4 regions of the Aliivibrio logei genome follow, and region 4 is predicted to be linked to each of the others. Evidence: predicted binding sites of a transcription regulator. Region 4 holds the regulator's gene; each other region holds the start of a gene.
What was found. The regulator PurR, encoded in region 4, represses purine synthesis genes. The targets are predictions, from matches to a motif close to TNANGNAAACGTTTNCNTNA.
Positions count from the first base shown of each region.

Region 1: A6E04_RS07955 (inosine/guanosine kinase) is a predicted target of PurR. The motif match lies at 2,712-2,731, and genes of this name have one in related genera.
Region 2: A6E04_RS11190 (NCS2 family permease) is a predicted target of PurR. The motif match lies at 2,402-2,421, and genes of this name have one in related genera.
Region 3: folD (bifunctional methylenetetrahydrofolate dehydrogenase/methenyltetrahydrofolate cyclohydrolase FolD) is a predicted target of PurR. The motif match lies at 2,907-2,926, and genes of this name have one in related genera.

Region 1 covers NZ_MAJU01000008.1:835,954-841,560, forward strand. The annotation lists gene gap (type I glyceraldehyde-3-phosphate dehydrogenase) at 1-194, shown strand, start outside; gene A6E04_RS07950 (D-hexose-6-phosphate mutarotase) at 375-1,250, shown strand; gene A6E04_RS07955 (inosine/guanosine kinase) at 1,319-2,623, opposite strand; gene A6E04_RS07960 (HI1450 family dsDNA-mimic protein) at 2,807-3,130, shown strand; gene trxC (thioredoxin TrxC) at 3,264-3,698, shown strand; gene serS (serine--tRNA ligase) at 3,808-5,115, opposite strand; gene A6E04_RS07975 (replication-associated recombination protein A) at 5,238-5,607, opposite strand, start outside.
Region 2 covers NZ_MAJU01000011.1:141,698-147,304, forward strand. The annotation lists gene frsA (esterase FrsA) at 1-427, opposite strand, end outside; gene gpt (xanthine phosphoribosyltransferase) at 586-1,044, opposite strand; gene A6E04_RS11190 (NCS2 family permease) at 1,082-2,374, opposite strand; gene vcdP (small protein VcdP) at 2,685-2,771, opposite strand; gene A6E04_RS11195 (aminoacyl-histidine dipeptidase) at 3,180-4,634, shown strand; gene alr (alanine racemase) at 4,711-5,607, opposite strand, start outside.
Region 3 covers NZ_MAJU01000008.1:982,317-987,923, reverse strand. The annotation lists gene A6E04_RS08615 (PrkA family serine protein kinase) at 1-1,793, opposite strand, end outside; gene folD (bifunctional methylenetetrahydrofolate dehydrogenase/methenyltetrahydrofolate cyclohydrolase FolD) at 1,982-2,839, opposite strand; tRNA gene A6E04_RS08605 (tRNA-Arg) at 3,104-3,180, shown strand; gene A6E04_RS08600 (protein adenylyltransferase SelO) at 3,290-4,747, shown strand; gene A6E04_RS08595 (DUF4136 domain-containing protein) at 4,792-5,337, opposite strand; gene cspD (cold shock domain-containing protein CspD) at 5,455-5,607, opposite strand, start outside.
Region 4 covers NZ_MAJU01000029.1:164,157-169,763, reverse strand. The annotation lists gene torR (two-component system response regulator TorR) at 33-731, opposite strand; gene torD (molecular chaperone TorD) at 963-1,610, shown strand; gene purR (HTH-type transcriptional repressor PurR) at 1,935-2,936, shown strand; cyclic di-GMP riboswitch class I at 3,100-3,182, shown strand; gene A6E04_RS18835 (TfoX/Sxy family DNA transformation protein) at 3,311-3,898, shown strand; gene A6E04_RS18830 (TVP38/TMEM64 family protein) at 3,992-4,669, shown strand; gene A6E04_RS18825 (PepSY domain-containing protein) at 4,799-5,185, shown strand; gene A6E04_RS18820 (response regulator transcription factor) at 5,190-5,607, shown strand, end outside.

The DNA.
Region 1 (5,607 bases), on a different contig from region 4:
TTGCTGGCGTTTTAGGCTACACAGAAGAAGCTGTTGTTTCTCAAGACTTCATCGGCGAAACACAAACTTCAGTATTTGATGCTGCAGCTGGTGTTGCTCTAACTGACAAATTCGTTAAGCTTGTATCTTGGTACGACAACGAAATCGGTTACTCAAACAAAGTTCTTGACCTAATCGCTCACGTTTCTAAGTAAGCATTAGTTTAGACTTTCTTTGAAAGCTAACTTGAAAGGTTTTATTATCTTTTAAGTATAAAAGGCGACTTAATTGTCGCCTTTTTTGTATCTGTTATTTGATATATTCTCTTTTTAGTATTTATTCAATTGTTTGTATAAATCACAATTGAATAAATATTACCTTTCTAGGAGATAGACATGGATTTAACTCGATTATCAACGATTAGTGCCCTTTCTGATAGTGTCACAATTGAACAACTAGACGATGTAAAAATCGTCCGAGTGCGTCACAGTAAAGCTGAAGCGGCAATCTCACTTCATGGTGGTCATGTGTTATCTTTTAAGCCAACACAAGGTGAAGAGCTTATCTGGATGAGCAAAGACGCTATCTTCCACCCAGACAAAGCCATTCGTGGCGGTGTGCCTGTATGTTGGCCTTGGTTTGGACGTATAGAAAACCCAGCTCATGGGTTTGCTCGTAACAGCCAGTGGAAATTAATTGAACATAAAGAAAATGAAAACGGTGTAATGATTTCTCTAGGCTTGTCGGCTTCAGAAGAAACAAAAGCAATCTGGGCTTTTGAGTTTGAAGCACGATTAAATATAACTATCGGCGATGAACTAACCATTACACTTGATGCTAAAAATACAGATAACAAGCCTTGGAACTGCTCTGGTGCGTTACATACCTATCTAAACATCTCTGATATCCATACGTCTGTCATCACCGGAATGGGAGATCGTTACATTGATGGTCTATTAAATGGAACAACCTGTACTGGTGGTCATGAGCTTAAGATCAATGAAGCCGTAGATCGTGTTTACACAGAATCAGAGTCAACATTAGCTATTAGCGATAACCTTCGTACAATTACAGTAACTAATGAGGGTAATAATGCCGCGGTTATCTGGAACCCATGGGCAGAAGGAGCAGAAAGCATGGGCGACATGAATAATGATGGATATTTAACAATGGTCTGCATTGAATCGACTTATCATGCAACAAGTTTAGAAACAGCAAAAACAATTCAACCAAATGAATCATTTACATTAAGTACGATTATTCGCGCTTAATTGAACCAATAAAAAAGCGGAGATAAAATTAATTATCTCCGCTTTTTTTCATTCTAAGCACACTGTTATTATCTTTCCCAGTATGACTCTTCTAAACTGTCTTCGCGTTCAGGTAACCCACGAGATAATCGTGGTGAATGCTGAGCCAAAACCTCAAAGCTTACTCGGTTTGAGTATTTACATACTTGAGATAATGAAGAGTACGTTAAGTAAGAATGTTGATGCTTACTTGAATTCGGTACATTATTACGATGGTAATGATTTGCAGCCATATCATGCAACAATGCAGACAAAGCACCATCACCCGCGCCATTCGTATTTTTGATTTTCTCAGGACCACCCATGTACGGTGAAATATGAGAATATACTTTTGTCGGCTGATCACAACTTGCTTTAACTGCTGGACGACTGAATTCATATTGATTAAATTCAGCGATTGTTCCGGGAAGTAATGGCAACGATGTTTCACGTTTCGCAGATTCTTCTGTGTAACCTGCCATGTACAGTCCAACAGGGCCAGCAGTACATAAAACAAGATCAACCCACTCAAGGGCTTTATCTGCCGCTTCTAATGGGTCAGAAGCACCCGTTAATGCTTCACCTTCTTCTTCATTCATTGCCACAACAGACACATGATCACTTAGGAAGTCACGCCAATATTGAGGATCATCTTGAACAACAAATTTGGTCCCCATTGTTAGGACAACAGGCACATCATATTTCTTCGCGTACTCAATGGCTTTCATGGTTGCTTCAGGCATTGGATCACCCTCTTTACAACGAACAAGATAAGCCGTTAATACTAATGCAGACGCATTTTTAAAGATCTTTTCAGGGATACTATCAGCACGAAGTTGATTCATATCCCCTTCACTAATTGCAAACGTACGCTCGCCATCTTGACTAATTAAAGCAAAACAACGGCCTATTGCACCAGGTACAGGCTGAAGATAATTCAAATCCATACGGCTTGAAGTATTACAAAGGTAACGATAAGAATAACTACCAATATGGATATCTTCACTCATAACACCAAGCAATGTTGATTTATCATCAGCAAGCACGGAATAGTTATGAAGTGTATTACCAATCGTGCCACCAGCGTATTCGTTGGTGATCATATTGTTATCTTTAAGCTCATTATAAAGCATTTCCGCTTTATCATTATCGATAACCAGTGAGTGTCCTTTACTCAAGCCATACTTTTCAATAAAAGCATCATCAATTCTAGCTTCAATATCCACTAAGGTTTGATCAATACCAATAATGTGCGTACGCGACATTTTTTTGGTTTCTTGAGCTTGACTCACTAATGGATCACGAGCGTGAACAGGAAAATAATGCTTGGATTTACGTTGACCTGGAAACTTCATAAAATAATCATTCAACTGGCTAAGGGAATAAGTGCGGAAGTTTAGCCCTTGCTTAACGCCCTCGCAATACCTCATATAGCAACCTTTTAAAGGCAAACGTTTGCTATTCGTAATTATTTAAGTCGCTAGCGTTCATCTCTATATTCATGGTAATTTAGAGCGTATTTTTTGAAGGTAACTACCATGACAACTGAACTACTTAGCTACGATGACATTATTGAAGTCGCTTACGATATTTTCCTAGAGATGGCTCAAGATAACCTTGAACCTGTTGATGTTGCTCTTTTCACTCTACAATTTGATGACCGCGGTGCGGCTGAAGTCGTTGATACTCGTGACGACTGGGCTGAGCATGTTGGCTTTGAAGTAGATGGCGAAGTATACGCAGAAGTTCTAATTGGCTTAGTAAACGAAGAATCTGATGTATTGGACGATGTATTTGCTCGTATGTTAGTAAGCCGCGATCCTGAACATAAATTCTGTCACATGCTATGGAAACGTGATTAATTAATAATCACTCTATATTATCGACAATATAAAGGGGCTATTTGCTCCTTTTTTATTGAGTTTCGTATTATCTACCCCCATTATTTCTTTATGCTCACAAACTACTTAATGTAGAAAATAATAAAGGAATAACATGTCGCAATTTCAATCTCGATGCCATTCTTGCCAAGGCATAAACCGTCTTCCTATCGAACGTATTAACGACAAACCTACTTGTGGTCGCTGCAAGGAACTCTTACTAGATGGAAAACCATTAGAAGGCACTAGTGAAAACTTATCCATATTATTAGACAGCGAACAACCTATTGTTATCGATTTTTGGGCACCTTGGTGTAATCCGTGTGTCGGCTTCTCACCTGTCTTTGAAGACGTTGCCGCTGAACGTAATGGCCAAGTTCGTTGTGTGAAAGTAAATACAGAAGCCCAACAACAAATTGCAGCACAATATCAAATCCGTTCAATTCCAACGATCATGGTTTTCAAAAATGGAGAACGTGTAGATATGATCAATGGTGCATTGCCAAAAGGTCAATTTGATCAATGGTTAAACCAAGCACTACTTAAATAGTCAGTCACAACCCTGTCAAAAGATCAAAAAAAGCCCCTTTACTGAATAACCAATAAAGGGGCTTACATTTCTATCTATTTATCAAATACACATTAATTTGAAAAACAGATTAACCGATGAACTCAACACCATTCATGTACTTACGCAGTACTTCAGGAATTGCAATTTTGCCATCCGCTTGTTGGAAGTTCTCTAGAATCGCAACCATTGTACGACCTACAGCAAGACCAGAACCGTTTAGTGTATGAACCAATTCTGGTTTCTTCTCGCCTTGACGACGGAAACGCGCTTGCATACGACGCGCTTGGAAATCCCACATGTTTGAACAAGAAGAAATCTCACGGTACGTTTCTTGTGCTGGAACCCATACTTCTAAATCGTATGTTTTACGAGAACCGAAGCCCATATCACCAGTACAAAGAATCACTTTACGGTAAGGAAGTTCAAGAAGTTGAAGTACTTTCTCAGCATGACCTGTTAGTTCTTCAAGAGCAGCCATTGAATCTTCTGGTTTCGTGATTTGAACTAATTCAACTTTGTCGAATTGGTGCATACGAATAAGACCACGAGTATCACGACCGTAAGATCCTGCTTCAGAACGGAAACACGGTGTATGTGCCGTCATTTTCAATGGAAGATCAGCTTCTTCAGTAATTGTATCACGTACCATGTTTGTTACTGGCACTTCCGCTGTAGGGATAAGAGATAGCATCTTAAGAGGAACATCACTTACTTGCTCTGTTAGCGGGCTTGTATGGAATAAGTCTTCACCAAACTTAGGCAATTGACCAGTACCATATAGGCTGTCGTGGTTAACTAAGTAAGGTACATACATTTCCATGTAGCCGTGTTCTTCAGTATGAAGATCAAGCATGAATTGCGATAAAGCACGGTGTAAACGCGCAAACTGACCTTTCATAACGATGAAACGAGAGCCTGAGATTTTAACTGCACTTGCGAAATCAAGGCCATCCGCAAGCTCACCAAGAGCAACGTGATCTTTCACTTCAAAGTCGTACGTTAGCGGTGTACCCCAACGTAATACTTCTACGTTTTCATCTTCATCTTTACCATATGGTACTGACTCATCAGGAAGGTTTGGTACTGACAAAGCGATGCTTTCAATTTGTTGTTGAAGCTCAGCAAGTCCTGCTTTTGCATCATCTAGTTCTGAACCTAGTGTTGCAACATCAGCCATGATGCGATCTGCTTCTTCATGATCGCCCTTCGCTTTTGCTTGACCAATGGACTTCGAACGGGAATTACGCTGCGCTTGAAGATCTTCAGTGATAACTTGAAGGGATTTACGTTGTTCTTCAAGGGTGCGAAGTGTCTCTACGTCTAGCTTAAAGCCACGACGTGCCAGTTTCTCTGCTGTTTCATCCAGCTCTGTACGAAGTAATTTTGAATCAAGCATTTGTAATCCTATGCCTTATTGGTCATTGTGCGTTCAAAGTAAACAGAACCCACTTAAAAATAAAATTTTGTGCAATTTTCAGTTCAAAATTGCGATTTGAATAAGATACCGAAAATGCCCTTTTATTGGTAGCGTTTTAAGGGACTGTTTTGATCTAATTGGGCTAAATACTCTAGCTTTTCACTAATTTTGGTTTCTAGACCACGTTTTGTTGGAAAGTAGTACTTACGATCCTGCATTTCTGGAGGGAAATAGTTCTCACCAGAAGCATATGCATTAGGTTCATCATGCGCATAACGATAATCTGCACCATAACCCATGTCTTTCATTAATGAGGTTGGCGCGTTACGTAGGTGATTAGGCACATCATAATCTGGCGAGTTAATCGCATCCATTTGTGCTTGTTTCCATGCGGTATAAACTGCATTACTTTTTGGTGCACACGCCAAATAGACGACCGCTTGTGCTATCGCTCTTTCGCCTTCTGCAGGA
Region 2 (5,607 bases), on a different contig from region 4:
CTAAATTATCCCCTTTTATATGCGGATAACCGGCAATACTAAAATATAAGCTGGCTTTAAAAAAACGTTCCGCAGCCTCGTTCCCTTCAAGGTCTGACGCACATTTCTGATGCTCCATTCCTGCATTAATCCACTCATAAGCCCAGTTACCAGCGCGATATCCGGTGACAGTATCTAACCATTCAGGTTTCGTTCTGTCTTTATCACTGCTTGCCATTTTAGACAAAATCCCTTCTAACTCAATCGGATCAACCCCTTGCCAAATCCATTGAGGACGACGAAGTTCGCGATACCAATTTCGTTCTGAATTTTTTGATATCTGTTCTAAACTGCTTGGAAGATAAGGCACAAGGCAAGAGGTTTCTAAAGCTTGCTTATTGGTTTTAAACAACTTAACAGAGAGATTTTCGCTTTCAGGCTGGGTCATATCAAACACCGATATACATAAAGTAATTAGGCCTACTATATACTGAAAGCCTATAAATAGGGTAATCAACTTACTCTTGAATTTAATTAATATCGATAAATAACAAACAAAAAAAATGACCCTTAAAAGAGTCATTTTCTATTGGTTATAACGTAAGCTTATTTTTTACAAATAGGATCTACGTACGTTACAGCCATGTCCCATGGTTGCTCGATCCACGTATCTTGTGGAATATCGACAACATACGCATCAACTAAATCAATGCCTGCAGGTTTTGCACATACAGTGACTAATTTACCTTTAGGGTACATTTGACGCAATTTAACCGCAGTGTCACCACTATCAACTAAATCATCAATGATGATGAAACCTTCACCATCACCTTCCATCGCTTTAACAACCGTCATATCACGCTGATGATCGTGGTCATAACTTGAAATACATACGGTATCAACATAACGAATGTTTAATTCACGAGCTAGAATTGCCGCAGGAACAAGTCCACCACGGCTCACAGCCAAAATACCTTTCCATTGTTCAGCAGGAAGTAACTGTTCAGCAAGCTGACGAGTATACATCTGCATGTTATCCCAAGTTATTACAAATTTATTAGCCATAATAGACAAAACCTCTCAGTGGCACAGTTAACAACAACTATGCCGTAAAAATAAATTTCAGCGTGAATAGTGCAGCAAGAACCCAAACGCTGATATGAACATCGCGACCTTTACCACTTAACAACTTAATCGCTGCATAAGAGATAAAGCCTAATGAAATACCATCAGCAATAGAGAAGGTTAAAGGCATTAGCAAGCATACCACAACAACTGGCGCCGCTTCAGTAAGATCTCTCCAATCAATACTCACAAGACCCGACATCATTAAAATTGCGACATAAAACAACGCACCGGCCGTTGCATAAGCAGGAACCATCCCAGCTAATGGAGCAAAGAATAAAGCCAATAAAAACAAAATGCCAACAACAACAGCCGTCAAACCAGTTCGACCACCGGCTGCTACACCTGCAACACTTTCAATGTATGATGTTGTGTTTGATGTACCTAATAAAGCCCCTACAGATGTCGCCGTTGAATCCGCAAGCAAAGCTCTATTTAGACGAGGAATATTGCCATCTTTATCCATGATCCCTGCCTTTTGAGATACACCAACTAACGTACCGGCAGTATCAAACAAATCAACGAATAAGAAAGCAAAAACAACGCTTAGCATACCAATATCAAAAGCACCTGAAAAATCGAGTTGTAAAAATGTAGGTGCAAGACTTGGTGGCATTGACATAATGCCAGCATATTGAACTTCACCAAAGAGCAAGGCAAGTCCAGTAACAGCTAAAATAGCGATCATAACAGCCGCTTTGTAGCCACGATGAACTAAAGCAATGGTTAAAAATAAAGCCAATGCCCCCATCGCTGCAGGAAAGCTATTAATATGACCAATAGACAATAAAGTTGCCGGATTATCGACAACTATGCCTGAATTCTTTAGAGCGATGAAAGCCAGAAATAAACCAATACCCGCCGAAATACCAGTGCGTAAAGAAAGAGGAATCGAATTAATAATCAACTCTCTTATTTTACATAAACTTAGAAGAATAAATAACACACCTGACATGAATACAGCAGCGAGCGCTACTTGCCATGTATGACCCATTCCCAATACAACAGTGTAGGTAAAGAACGCATTCAACCCCATACCTGGAGCTTGAGCTATTGGGAAGTTAGCAACAAATCCCATGATAAAACACCCTATTGCAGCAGCAATACACGTTGCAACAAAAACAGCGCCTTTATCCATTCCTGCATCAGCCAAGATTGCTGGATTCACAAAAATAACATAAGCCATTGTTAAGAAGGTGGTTAACCCGGCAATAATTTCAGTACGAACGTTCGTACCATTAGCTTTAAGTTGAAATAGTTTTTCAAGCATTGGGGCTCATTCCTAGTCTGCTTTATACAGATTAAACGTTTGCGTAATCGATTGGCTGAGAATTATAAAGAGGTATTATGGGAATTTCTAGCGATTATTTATCTTTTACTGTGTTAATAGTAAATAAAGTGGATGCTCTAATAGAAAAAGATAATATTTATTAAGAGGTTGGATACATAGAGGAGAATGTTTAGGCAAAAAAAACGCCACCCAAATATTTTGGATGGCGGAGAATGTAATATAACCCAAGCGGGTAAATTAGAATTCCAATTATAGGGGTATAACTTTAACGTATAAAACCGAAGTTTTATTAGTAACCAAAGCTCATTGGGTATACAAATTGACTTGTGTATACAGAGCGTTGATTCCAGAATTTAGAAGAGCTTATGCAGTACATAATATCACCTTATCAATTGATAGTTAAAAACAATAAAATTGATCTCGGTTCCTTGGAGGCGATAAATCGGACTCATCCTATGAGCATTTACAGTATCTGAAGACTCTCTAGCAGATGAGTAAACTATACTCTCACTGAAACTTTATTACAACAAAAATTTGAAGTGGATCACACAAAACACATTAAATAGTCAATCAATCGAAATATTACGTAACTAAAGAACGGAAACGTTTGCTATTTATGTGTCTGTATTTTTTCCTTAATCCTAGTAAAGAAGATTCAATAAATTTACGATATCAAACAGAGTAATTAGCTAATTTGAGGGGTATACTTATTTGTATTGATAATCAATTACCCAAAAAGACAGCGCATTAATTTGCTATTCACTGTTTTCAAAAGGAGATACTTGTGTCTGAGATCAGTCAACTAACACCACAACCTATTTGGCAATTTTTCGATAAAATTTGTTCTATCCCCCACCCATCTAAACATGAAGATGCATTAGCTCAATATATTATTGATTGGGCAACAAGCGAAGGTCTTGATGTTCGCCGCGATCCTACCGGTAATGTATTCATCAAAAAAGCGGCAACGCCGGGAATGGAAGATCGCAAGGGTGTTGTACTTCAAGCCCATATTGATATGGTTCCACAAAAGAATGAAGATACTGACCATGATTTTACTAACGATCCAATCCTTCCATATATAGATGGTGAGTGGGTTACAGCAAAAGGCACAACACTGGGTGCCGACAATGGTATGGGCATGGCTTCATGTCTTGCTGTTTTAGCCTCAAAAGAATTGAAGCATGGCCCATTAGAAGTATTATTAACCATTGATGAAGAAGCAGGCATGACTGGTGCCTTTGGTTTAGAAGCTGGTTGGTTAGAAGGTGACATTCTTCTTAATACCGATTCAGAACAAGAAGGTGAAATCTACATGGGTTGTGCTGGTGGTGCTGATGGTGCTATCAAATTAATGATCGAACGTGAAGCACTGCCTGCTGGCTATGTTACTCGTCAAATTACACTAAAAGGCCTAAAAGGCGGCCATTCTGGTTGTGACATTCATACTGGTCGTGGTAACGCAAACAAATTACTGGGTCGATTCCTTGCTGGCCACGCTGTTGAACTGGATTTACGCCTTGTTGAATTCCGTGGTGGTAGCTTACGTAATGCTATTCCTCGTGAAGCATTCGCAACGGTTGCCGTTCCTGCTGAGAATGAAGCAAAACTGGCTGAACTATTTACTTTCTATACCGATCTATTGAAAGACGAATTAGGTCGAGTAGAAACGAATATTGTAAGTATCAACGAGACAGCCTTTGCTGAAAACGTCTTGACACTAGCCACTCAAACTCCGTTCATTGCGACACTAAATGCCTGTCCAAATGGTGTTATCCGCATGAGTGATGATATTGAGGGTGTGGTAGAAACGTCTTTAAATGTGGGCGTTATTACTACTGAAGAAAGCACAATCACAATTCTATGCCTAATCCGTTCATTAATGGATTCTGGCCGTAGCATGGTTGAAGGAATGCTTTCATCTGTGGCTGAATTAGCAGGAGCACAAGTCAGCTTCTCTGGTACATATCCAGGTTGGAAGCCAGACGCAGATTCTGAAATCATGCATGTGTTCCGTGATGTCTACGAAGGCATTTACGGAAATAAGCCAAACATAATGGTAATTCATGCAGGTTTAGAGTGTGGTCTATTTAAAGAACCTTATCCTAAAATGGACATGATCTCATTTGGTCCGACCATCAAGTTTCCTCATTCTCCAGATGAGAAAGTAAAAATTGATACGGTTGCTCTTTATTGGGAACAAATGGTTGCCATTTTAGAGAACATTCCCAAAAAATAATCCTTTAGTATTGGGATTATAAAAAACGGTCAGCTTATGCTGACCGTTTTTATTTATAGTCAAATAACGTCAATCGTTAAAAATAAACTTTTGGGTTAGTTGCACCCCAGATAACATAAAGCTCAGGCATACTTCGGCTGCTAAATGCTTCCATTTCTTTAGTTTCAATCGTCTGCTCATTTTGTTTACCAAATAGAACGACTTCATCACCAGGCTGAACATTCTTAATATCAGTCACATCAACCATCGTTGTGTTCATTGATGTCACACCGACTACATTCGCTTTCTGACCATTGATCAACACATACCCATTATTACCAATAGAGCGAACATACCCATCAGAATAGCCTAAAGGTAAATTGGCTAAAATTGAATCTCGACCTAACACATAAGTGCTGCTATAGCCTATCGTGCTGCCCTTTGGTAAGTAATTCAAAGAAGCAACTGAGGTCTTAAAACGAACAATACGCTGATATTCAGGGTTACTTGGCATATCTCCATACAACAATCCACCTGGACGAACCATATCTAAATGTGCTTCAGGTAAATTAATCGTGGTGTAAGAGTTTGCGACATGCAGAGTGATGTTTTCACGATTTAACTGAGCTTCATCAATAAGCCATTTACTTTCTTGCTTAAATAAATCCAGTTTTGTACGGATCTCATCAACTGATTCATTAGGGAAATGCGTCATAATACCAACAATATTAATATGACCATTAAAGGCAATATTTAACGCCTCTTTTTTCCCTTGAGGTTGAGATAAATCAAGGCCATTGCGTCCCATTCCGCCCGCATTCAATGCAAGATGAACAGGAATTACGGTATGATTTTTTTTTGCTAATTTAGCAATCGTATTTGCTTGCTCACTTGAACCAATAAGCTCTTCTATTTGATAATTTAAGCCTGATTCAATTTCATTTGGTGTCGCAGCACGAACACGCATGATCTCACCAGAGAATCCTTTAGCTCG
Region 3 (5,607 bases), on a different contig from region 4:
ACTGGCAGTAAATCTTCTGTGTTTGAGAACATTTTTTTCTCAATAACAACACGCAGCTTTTCATAGCTGGTCCATTTAGGGTTGTGGCCGTTATTATTGGCTTTGGCTCTAAGAACAAAGTTAACAATTTCATTTCGGAAATCTTTAGGATTACTTATCCCTGCGGTTTTTTCTATTTTTTCTAGCTCATCGTTTAATGCTGAGCGATCAAATAACTGACCAGTATCTGGATCTCGATATTCTTGATCTTGGATCCAAAAATCGGCATAAGTGACGTAACGATCAAAGATATTTTGTCCGTATTCTGAATAAGATTCTAAGTAAGCGGTTTGAATTTCTTTACCAATAAACTCAACGTATTTTGGTACAAGAAAACCTTTCACAAATTCGGTGTATTTATCGGCAACATCTTGAGCGAATTGTTCTCGTTCAATTTGTTGTTCAATGACATAAAAAAGGTGAACGGGGTTTGCTGCGACTTCGGTTTGGTCAAAGTTAAATACGCGTGACAGAATTTTGAAAGCGAATCGAGTGGATAGGCCTGACATGCCTTCATCCACACCAGCAAAATCTTTATATTCTTGATAGCTTTTTGCTTTTGGATCCGTGTCTTTCAATGTTTCCCCATCATAAACTCGCATTTTAGAGAATAGAGATGAATTCTCAGGATCTTTTAGGCGCGAAAGTATGGTGAATTGAGCTAAGATGCCAAGGGTGCTTGGTGAACAAGGTGCTTGAGATAACTCACTGTGTTCTAACAGCTTTTGGTATATTTTTATTTCTTCAGAAACACGTAAACAATATGGGACTTTAACGATATAAACTCGATCTAAAAAAGCTTCGTTGTTTTTGTTGTTTCGGAATGTTTGCCATTCTGATTCGTTTGAGTGAGCTAAAATCATGCCGTCAAAAGGCAATGCTGATAAGCCTTCTGTTCCATTAAAGTTTCCTTCTTGTGTTGCTGTTAGAAGGGGGTGTAGTACTTTAATTGGTGCTTTAAACATTTCGACAAATTCCATTAAACCTTGATTGGCTTTACAGAGTGATCCTGAATAGCTATAAGCATCGGGGTCATCTTGGGCGAAATGCTCTAATTGACGGATGTCTACTTTACCGACCAGAGAAGAGATGTCTTGGTTGTTTTCATCACCGGGTTCAGTTTTAGCAATACCGATTTGGTCAAGAATAGAAGGGTTTACTTTAATCACTTTAAATTGCGTGATGTCACCGCCAAATTCGTGCAACCTTTTCGCTGCCCAAGGGGACATAATAGAACGTAGATTTCGCTTCTCAATGCCATATTCTTTTTTTAATAGTTCACCATCTTCGGCTACGTCAAATAAGCAGAAAGGATGATCATTTACAGGACTACGAACGCCATTTGCACTTAATACATAAATTGGCAATTGTTGCATGAGACTTTTTAGTTTTTCGGCAAGTGATGATTTACCACCACCAACAGGGCCGAGTAAATAAAGGATTTGTTTGCGCTCTTCTAAGCCTTGAGAAGCATGCTTTAGGTAAGACACGATTTGTTCAATTGGCTCTTCCATGCCATAGAAGTCTTTGAATGTCTCATAGCGAGAAATCACTCGGTTTGAGAATATACGACTAAGCTGAGGATCAAGAGCTGTGTCAATGACTTCGGGCTCACCAATGGCCAATAAAAGTCTTTCTGCTGCATTGGCATAAGCACTTTTGTCCTGACTACATAGTGATAAGAAATCTTGCAGTGAAAGCTCTTCATCTTTTGCCGCTTCGTAACGGGCTTGATAGTGGTCAAAAATACTCATATCCATTTCCTCTTGTCATCCGTTTTTTTTATTACACATCTTAAGGTTAGTAACTAAACCCTTATTTTGTCCAAGAAAAAACCGAAAATAGAATAAAAATTGATCGAGAAATGCGGCAACACGCAGGTATAAAAAAAGCGAACTTAATAAAGTCCGCTAATTGATATTTTGATTAATAGGCTTAATGACTATTTGCTGTGGAATTGCTCACAAGCCAATAATGTGTTTTCAATTAAACTTGCTACGGTCATTGGACCAACGCCACCAGGAACGGGAGTGATATAGCTTGCTTTTGTTTTGGCTACATCAAATTCAACGTCACCAATGAGCTTACCTGTGTCTAGACGGTTAATACCAACATCGACCACAACAGCGCCTTCTTTTATCCACTCTCCAGGGATAAAGTTTGGTTTGCCTACCGCAACCACAACAAGATCTGCTTGGCGAATGTGATGCTCTAAATCTTTTGTGAAACGGTGACAAGTCGTCGTGGTGCAACCAGCAAGAAGCAATTCAAGGGTCATTGGGCGACCAACAATATTTGAGGCCCCAACGACAACAGCGTGCATCCCTCGAACTTGAATATTGTAGCGATCAAGTAGAGTGATAATGCCTTTTGGTGTGCATGAACGTAATTTTGGAATACGTTGAGATAGACGCCCTACGTTGTACGGGTGAAATCCATCGACGTCTTTTTCTGGATCGATATGCTCTAAAATTTTAGTGCTATCCATTCCAGCAGGAAGAGGTAACTGAACCAAAATGCCATCGATTTCAGGATCTTGATTTAGTGTATCAATTAATGTCAGCAATTCCGCTTCTGTGGTCGTGGTTGGTAAATCATAAGATTTTGATACGAATCCAACTTCTTCACAGGCACGGCGTTTACTTCCTACATAGACTTGAGACGCAGGATCTTGTCCTACCAAAACAACGGCTAGACCAGGAGCACGCAGTCCGGCCTCTATGCGGGCTTTTACACGAGCACCGACTTCAGAGCGAACAGTTTGAGAAATAAGTTTTCCATCGATAATTTGAGCGGTCATAGTGATCCTTTCAAGGGCTTGGACTGATTGACGTGCGCATTGTCTCAGAATTAAATAATAATAGCTACAACGCAAACGTTTGCTTTTTGCTGTTTTTGAAGATGATAAATCGTCGAACCAATAACAAGCACCTTTAAATCAATGTAATATGTATATATTGAATCAAAGAATAGACAATATGCCTTTTTTTTCAGCACTCAGTAAGATAATGATAAGAAAAGGATTGATCTAGTTTCGTATATTCGTATAATCCTACCCCATAGAGCGCCCTTAGCTCAGCTGGATAGAGCACCTCCCTTCTAAGGAGGTGGTCGAAGGTTCGAATCCTTCAGGGCGTACCAAATTGAAAAAGCCGCAATAACTGAAAAGTTACTGCGGCTTTTTTCATATCTGTCATATCCATTTTTAATATGCTAGCGTTAGCTTAATTTACTTTTAATGGATTAAATGATGTCGATTTGGAATTCCCTTTCACTTAGTACTCGTTATTCTGAGCTTCCTCCACTTCTCTTTACTCATGTACCGCCACAACCGTTAAACAATGTCCATTGGATAATGTGGAATGAAAAACTCGCTAAACGGTTTAATTTGCCTTTAGATCCTGCGGCAGATGCTGAGTTATTATCTGGTTTTTCTGGAGAGGTTGTTCCGTCTCAATTTTCTCCTTTGGCAATGAAATACGCTGGGCATCAATTTGGCAGTTACAATCCTGATTTAGGTGATGGTCGGGGGTTATTACTGGCTGAGATCAAAGATAAAGCCGGTGCCAGTTTTGATATTCATTTAAAAGGGGCTGGTCGAACACCTTATTCTCGCTCAGGGGATGGGAGAGCGGTATTACGATCGACGATTCGAGAGTATTTGTGCAGCGAAGCGATGTTCGGATTAGGTATTCCTACCACAAGAGCGTTAGGGATGATGGGTAGCAATACGCCTGTTTATCGAGAAGGATATGAAACCGGAGCATTGTTACTTCGTGTGGCAGAAACTCATGTTCGCTTTGGTCATTTTGAGCATCTCTTTTATTCGAATTTATTGGGGGAACATAAATTATTAGCGGACAAAGTCATTGAATGGCATTTTCCAGATTGCTTAGATAATGATAATCCTTATGCCGCTATGTTTAATGAGATCGTTGATCGTACGGCTAAGATGATTGCACATTGGCAAGCGGTGGGTTTTGCTCATGGTGTAATGAATACGGACAATATGTCTATCATTGGGCAAACATTTGATTATGGCCCTTTTGGCTTTCTTGATGATTATGAACCGGGATACATTTGTAACCATTCTGACTATCAAGGACGCTATGCATTTAATCAACAACCAAGAATTGGCTTATGGAATCTATCTGCCCTTGCTCATGCTTTATCTCCACTGATTGATAAGGTCGATTTAGATCAAGCGCTAGAACAATACGAAGTGCAATTACATGGTTATTTTAGTCAATTAATGAGACAAAAATTAGGGCTAATAACAAAGCAAGACGGAGATAGTCGATTATTTGAATCAATGTTTGAATTATTGTCTCAAAATTCGGTGGATTACACGCGTTTTTTACGAGAGTTATCAAATGTTGATACTCATAATGAGCAAGCGATTATTGATTTATTTATCGATCGAGATGCGGCGAAATTATGGGTTAGTTTATACGTAACTCGTTGTGAGAAAGAGCATGAGACAATGGCCTCTCGATGTAAAAAAATGCGAGAAGTTAACCCTAAATATATTCTTCGAAACTACCTAGCACAGCAAGCGATAGATAAAGCACAAGAAGGGGACTATAGCGAACTAGAAGCTTTGAGTTTATTGCTTCGGTCGCCTTTTGATGAACATATTGAATTTGAACATTATGCGAATTTACCTCCGAGTTGGGGTAAGAAAATGGAAATAAGTTGTTCGTCATAACGGAAATAAGCAGCTAGGTTAGCTGCTTATTTTTCATCTGATATTTATTGCTTCTCTTTTAGATCATGGAGCATCAGTTCAGTGACTTCATCTACAGAGTACGTATTGTCAGTATTTGTATAGCCTTGAGCTAACACTGACCATTGTTGATAAGGCTGATTTGGTAAAAAGAGGGCAATAAAGATACTCGCTTTTTGTGAGTCATCATTATCATCAATACCTATTGGTTGTATTCCCGTTAATAAGCCTGTTTTTTCTAGAATGGCCATATCTTTAATGTTTTCTTCTATTCCTAAGCCATAACCAATATAAAAATCAGCGTTACTAACATCATCTGTAAATAAGTATCCCTTTTGTTCTAGGGATGCTTTCAATGCTTGTGAGAATCGTTGTTCTATGTCTCTGTTATTTAATTCTTTATTTAAAAAGTTAGCACTAATTTTAGGGTGCCAAGCGAATGTGGTTTTGTTTTGAAGGATATTATTAATATCACCAGTAGTGACTAAATTTATGGTGCTTTTTTCTTGATAAGTTTCAGACACACAACCAGAAAGGGTGAGAAGTAGAATAAACGAAATAAAATATTTCAAAATAGTTCCCTGAATAAATTGATTGGAGTTTAGAGTATTTCTTATGTGATAGGTTCAAAAAAGGTGAGTAGTAATACTCACCTTTGATCTCACTTTAACAGTAAGTATTATTTTATGCTATTTTACAGCTTCACCTTCAAGCGGTTTAATTTCGCTTGCATGATAGCCTTTAGGGCCTTCATGAATTTCGTAGGTGACAGCTTGTCCTGCTTTTAATGTACGGTAGCCATCCATCTCGATTGTTGAGTAATGAGCAAAAATATCACCATC
Region 4 (5,607 bases):
CATTATCTTTTTTATCGATGATTAAACTAAAATCAATCACCAGCAAACATGTACCCTTCACCATGAACAGTAACAAATATTTGAGGATTTTTTGGATCCACTTCCATTTTGGCACGCATTCGCCTGATCAAAACGTCAATCGTTCTGTCATTTGGCGCATCAACACGGTGGCTGATCATATTTAAAATACGTTCACGTGATAATACCGTGTTCGGATAAGACGACAAAGCAACTAATAGCTCATATTCGGCTTTCGTTAACTTAACTGGCTCACCATTGTTCGATAAAGCACGACGTTGAATATCAAACGTCCACTCCCCGAAACGAATTAAATTTGATTCATCTAATTCTACGGGTTCATTTGCTAATGACATACGCCAAAATAGATTTTTAACTCGGACTAAAAGCTCACGTAACTCCACAGGTTTTGTTACGTAATCATCCGCACCCATCTCTAAACCTACGATGCGGTCAATACTATCAGTTCGTCCTGTAACTAAAATAATACCAATATTAGACTGGCTGCGTAATTCACGCGCCAATAATAAACCATCCTCTCCTGGTAGGTTTATATCAAGCATAATTAAATCAACTTTTTGTTCAGCCAAAACAGTTCGCATTTCTGCGCCCGTTTCAGCCTCGCTCACTTGATATCCCTCGGCTTCAAAATAGCCTACAAGCTTAGAGCGAGTTACCACTTCGTCTTCAACAACTAAAATGTGATAGCTCATAATTTTCTCTTTTTTTTATGGTTATTAGGATGGTTCTTATTACATTCTATTCATATATTGTAATAATGCCAATTCTCAATTGATATTTCTGTATATTATTTGATTCAGAACAAATCTTGTCGCGTATTAATCTTTGCTAATATCTTTATACACCCTGTTAATGATAGGTGCTATTCCTTTTCACACTTATGCCGTACAATTATTTAGTCAATTTTTTGGAGCTTATTTTACATGAACGAACTAAATGCATTTAATGAACAACGTGCTGAAATTTATTGGTGGTTATCTAGCCTATTTGCACACGAGCTAACTAAAGAGCAATTAGAGCAGTATAACAGTTTTGAGATTCGTACCTTTTTAACGAACCTTTCTGAAACTCCAGAGCTAACCGACTCTATTTCTTCAATTGTAACAAAATTGAATGAATTACAAACACGCGAAGATGCACAGCTTGAACTATCGGCTGACTTCTGTGAAGCGTTCTTAGGCTCTGATAAGAACAGTGCGCTTCCTTATGCTTCAATGTATTTAGATAAATCACGCCTTCTTAATGCGAAACCGGCACAAGATATGCGTGATTTATTAGAAAAATACAACATCACTCAAAAAGCTGAATTCAATGAACCTGCAGATCACATTGCTATTGAGTTAGATTTCTTAGGCAATCTAATTGTCATGACGAATCAGCAAACAACGGAACCAGAATTCGAGCAATTCATGGCCGCACAACTGCAATTTATTAACGAGCAGTTATTATCTTGGGCGCCACGTTTTAACCAACTTTGTTCTGAACGAGATACATTTGGCTTCTATGCTGCCGTTACTCACTTCCTTGTTACGTTCTTAGAATTGGATGTAAAATTCCTAGCGGGCGAATAACAAAAGCATGTACAACTGGTAAGATAAGTTAACAATAGTGTGATATATATCAAAACGACTATTAAAATTTATTAAATCAGCAATTGTTTGCGCTACGCTTTATAGATAAAATGTGAACGCAAACGATAAAATTTGAATATCAATGAAAACCGCATTTATCGCGGTTTTTTTCATTTATACCACCTAGATTATTCTCTAATCTACTATTGGTAATATACTCACAGGGCCTATTTACCTTCCAACAATCTTTATTAAAAAATAAAGAGAGACTTTGACACTATTGTTGGAACATAAATAGCCCCTTAATAAATTAAGGCTTTTAATATGGCTACCATTAAAGACGTTGCGAAACTTGCTTCTGTTTCGACAACCACCGTTTCTCATGTAATTAACAAAACTCGATTTGTTGCAGAAGCAACTCAAAAACGAGTATGGGAAGCCGTTGAAGAACTAAACTATGCACCGAGTGCCGTTGCTCGTAGTTTAAAGTGCAACACAACTCGAACTATCGGCATGCTAGTTACCCAGTCTTTTAATCCATTTTTTGCCGAAATGATGCACGGTGTTGAGAACTACTGTTACAAGCAAGGTTACACATTATTTATGTGTAATACCGAAGGTGATCTAGATAAACAAAAGCACTACCTTCGTATGCTGGCAGAAAAACGTGTCGATGGCTTATTAGTTATGTGTTCTGATCTAAATGAACAGTTATTAGCACAACTTGAAAAAAACACAGAATTACCAATGGTAATCATGGACTGGGGTCCAGATAGCCCTCATACCGACAAAATTATTGATAATTCTGAAGAAGGTGGTTATTTAGCAACAAAACACCTGATTGAAAATGGACACACAAAAATTGGCTGTGTTACCGGTCAGCTTGATAAAGCAACCTGTAAAGAACGAATTCATGGTTTCTACAGAGCTTTATCTGAAGCAAATTTAACGTCAAATCCAGATTGGATATTTGAAGGTGATTTTGAGTGTTCTTCTGCCTCTAAATCTGTTGAAAAAATGCTACAGATGGAAGATAAACCAACTGCATTATTTTGTTTTAACGACATTATGGCATTAGCGGCTATCAGCAAAATTCAACAAACTGGCTTACGTGTACCTGAAGATATCTCAATCATTGGTTACGATAACATTGAACTTTCTGCATATTTCTCTCCACCATTGACGACGATTCACCAACCTAAACGTCGCGTTGGTAAGACCGCCGTTGAAATATTGTTGGAACGAATCAAAGATAAGCACCATGAAAGACGCATTTTTGAAATGCATCCAGAAGTGGTAACTCGGAAAAGTGTCCATAAACTGTAACAATGAGTGATGCATTAATCATAAATATGCAAGTGAAAAAATATTTATTTATTTAAAACTTGAACTGGCATAACAGAAAATCATCCTTATTTTCTGAACCAATGTCACATAACTTACAAGTGGACAACATTTCATTTTATTGATTACTATATCATCTTAACTGTCACGAACAGGGCAAACTGTGCGAAAGCTCAGGACGCAAAGCTTCCGGCCTACGTATTTATATAAGGTAGCGGGGTTGCCGATGGCAGGTATTTATATCTACACATTGTTAATTTTTACTTAGAAATAACAATGTGTGGTTTTGAACTTGCTACTATTTCCTCGGGCTCAGTTGTTTAGTGACATAGACTTACTAACCGAGAATTATTGCAATGGATAAACCAATACTAAAAGATTCACTTCGATTACTTTCCTCTCTAGGGAAAATCACTTCACGCTCCATGTTTGGCGGCTTTGGTGTTTTTATTGATGACACAATGTTTGCACTTGTTGTTCAGGACAGACTGCATTTGCGAGCAAGCGATAACACTATTAATTTATTTAAAGACCAAGGTTTTGAACCTTACGTTTATAAAAAACGTGGTTTCCCCGTGGTAACTAAATATTTTGCTATTTCACCTGAATGTTGGGATGAACCTGATTCAATCCTAATTCAAGCTGTTGTTGCTTTAGATGTTGCTAAAAAAGACAAAGAAAAACAAAAAACAGCAGGTCCCTCTCGAATTAAGGATTTACCCAATCTAAGATTAGCGACAGAGAGAATGCTGAAAAAAGCAGGAATAACGACCGTAAAAGAACTAATGGAGACGGGATCTGTAAACGCTTATAAAGCGATTCAACAGACTCATTCAAGTTCTGTTAGTGACGAATTACTGTGGTCGCTTGAAGGAGCGATTAAAGGTACTCACTGGTCTGTTATCTCTACTGATATTAGAAATGAATTAAGAAAACAACTTTAAATACATTTTCCTACATTTATTTTACATTCGCCCTACTCTTATGTTGTCTTTACCTGTATAAATTAAAGACAACATAAGGCTAGGAAATGAATTATGAATAAAAAATTACTCTTATTAATCACTCTTCTTACAGCCTTTGCTGTTATCTTTTTTAACTTTGGTCATCTATTTACTCTAGAGCAGGCTAAGGCATACCATCAAGCCCTTCAAAGTGACATCCAAGAAAACCTTTTCTTTTATAGCACCCTTTATTTCTTTGGTTACATTACCGTCACTGCATTATCAATACCAGGCGCCGCAGTAGTCACATTGCTTGGTGCGGCCTTATTTGGTTTTTGGTGGAGCTTATTATTGGTTTCTTTTGCCAGTTCCATTGGTGCTACTATTGCCTTCCTAAGCAGCCGTTATTTATTAAGAGAATGGGTTGATCGTAAATTTGGGGACAAATTAATTTCCATCAATCAAGGTATTGAAAAAGATGGCGCTTTTTACTTACTGACTCTTCGTTTAATTCCTATATTTCCATTCTTTCTTATTAATTTAGTCATGGGATTAACAAAACTAACCGCCGCTCGGTTTTACTTATTTAGTCAATTAGGCATGCTGCCCGGAACCATGGTATTTTTAAATGCCGGAACTCAATTAGCTGAAATAACCTCACTATCAGGGTTAATATCACCAAATATACTCGGCTCTCTTGCTCTTCTTGGTTTATTTCCAATCGTTGCAAAATTTATTATTAGTTATGTTCAGAAAAAACGCACCTCTTAAAATTGCGAATAAGAGATAGACATTATTCTATCTCTTATTCCTTCTCTCACTGATTACCTGCAGGATTCATTTTACGTTCATGTTTAATAATTTATACTGCCTGTAGTTTAATTTTTAGAGTGCGTATTTATGTTTACTCGTCAGCCATTAGCTATACTTATATTTAGCCTCTCAATGTGTTTATCGCCATTGAGCTTTGCTCAAGATCATGCAATTCCCGCAGTTCAAGATATTACCCTCCCTCTCAATACAACCATTGAGTTTGATGAAGACCGTGATGAAATTATCATGGCTGTAGAACAAGGCCTTATTAAGCCTTTCTCTGCTCTTTATCAGACAGTAAACCAAGACCTTTATGGCAGAATCATAAAAGTTGAGTTAGAAGAAGACGATGATGAATGGACTTATGAACTAAAACTTATCTACGAAAATCAGATCATAAAAGTTGAATACAACGCGTCTTCTCTTCAAATGCTAGAGCTTAAAGGCCGTCATCTACAAAAGGTTATAAAATAATAATATGAAAATTTTAGTTGTTGAAGATGACCAACGTTTAGGTCAACAAATTATTGACGCTCTCGAAGCAAACAACTGGACACCAGAGCTTTCTCAAGATGGTATTGATGCATTATACCGTGCAACGTCAGAATCTTGGGATGCCATTGTTCTCGATCTAGGTTTACCTAAATTGGATGGGTTGACGGTACTTAAAGGCTTAAGAGATGAATCAGTCAATATTCCTGTCATTATTTTAAGTGCTCGTGATACGTTAACTCAACGCATTGATGGCCTTAATGCAGGGGCTGACGATTACTTAACGAAACCCTTTGAATTACCAGAGTTAATCGCCCGCTTACGCGTTCAACTTCGTCGCGCTTCAGGCAGTGCCTCTTCAGTATTAAAAATCGGTAATTTAAGCTTAGATACGTGTTCTTCTA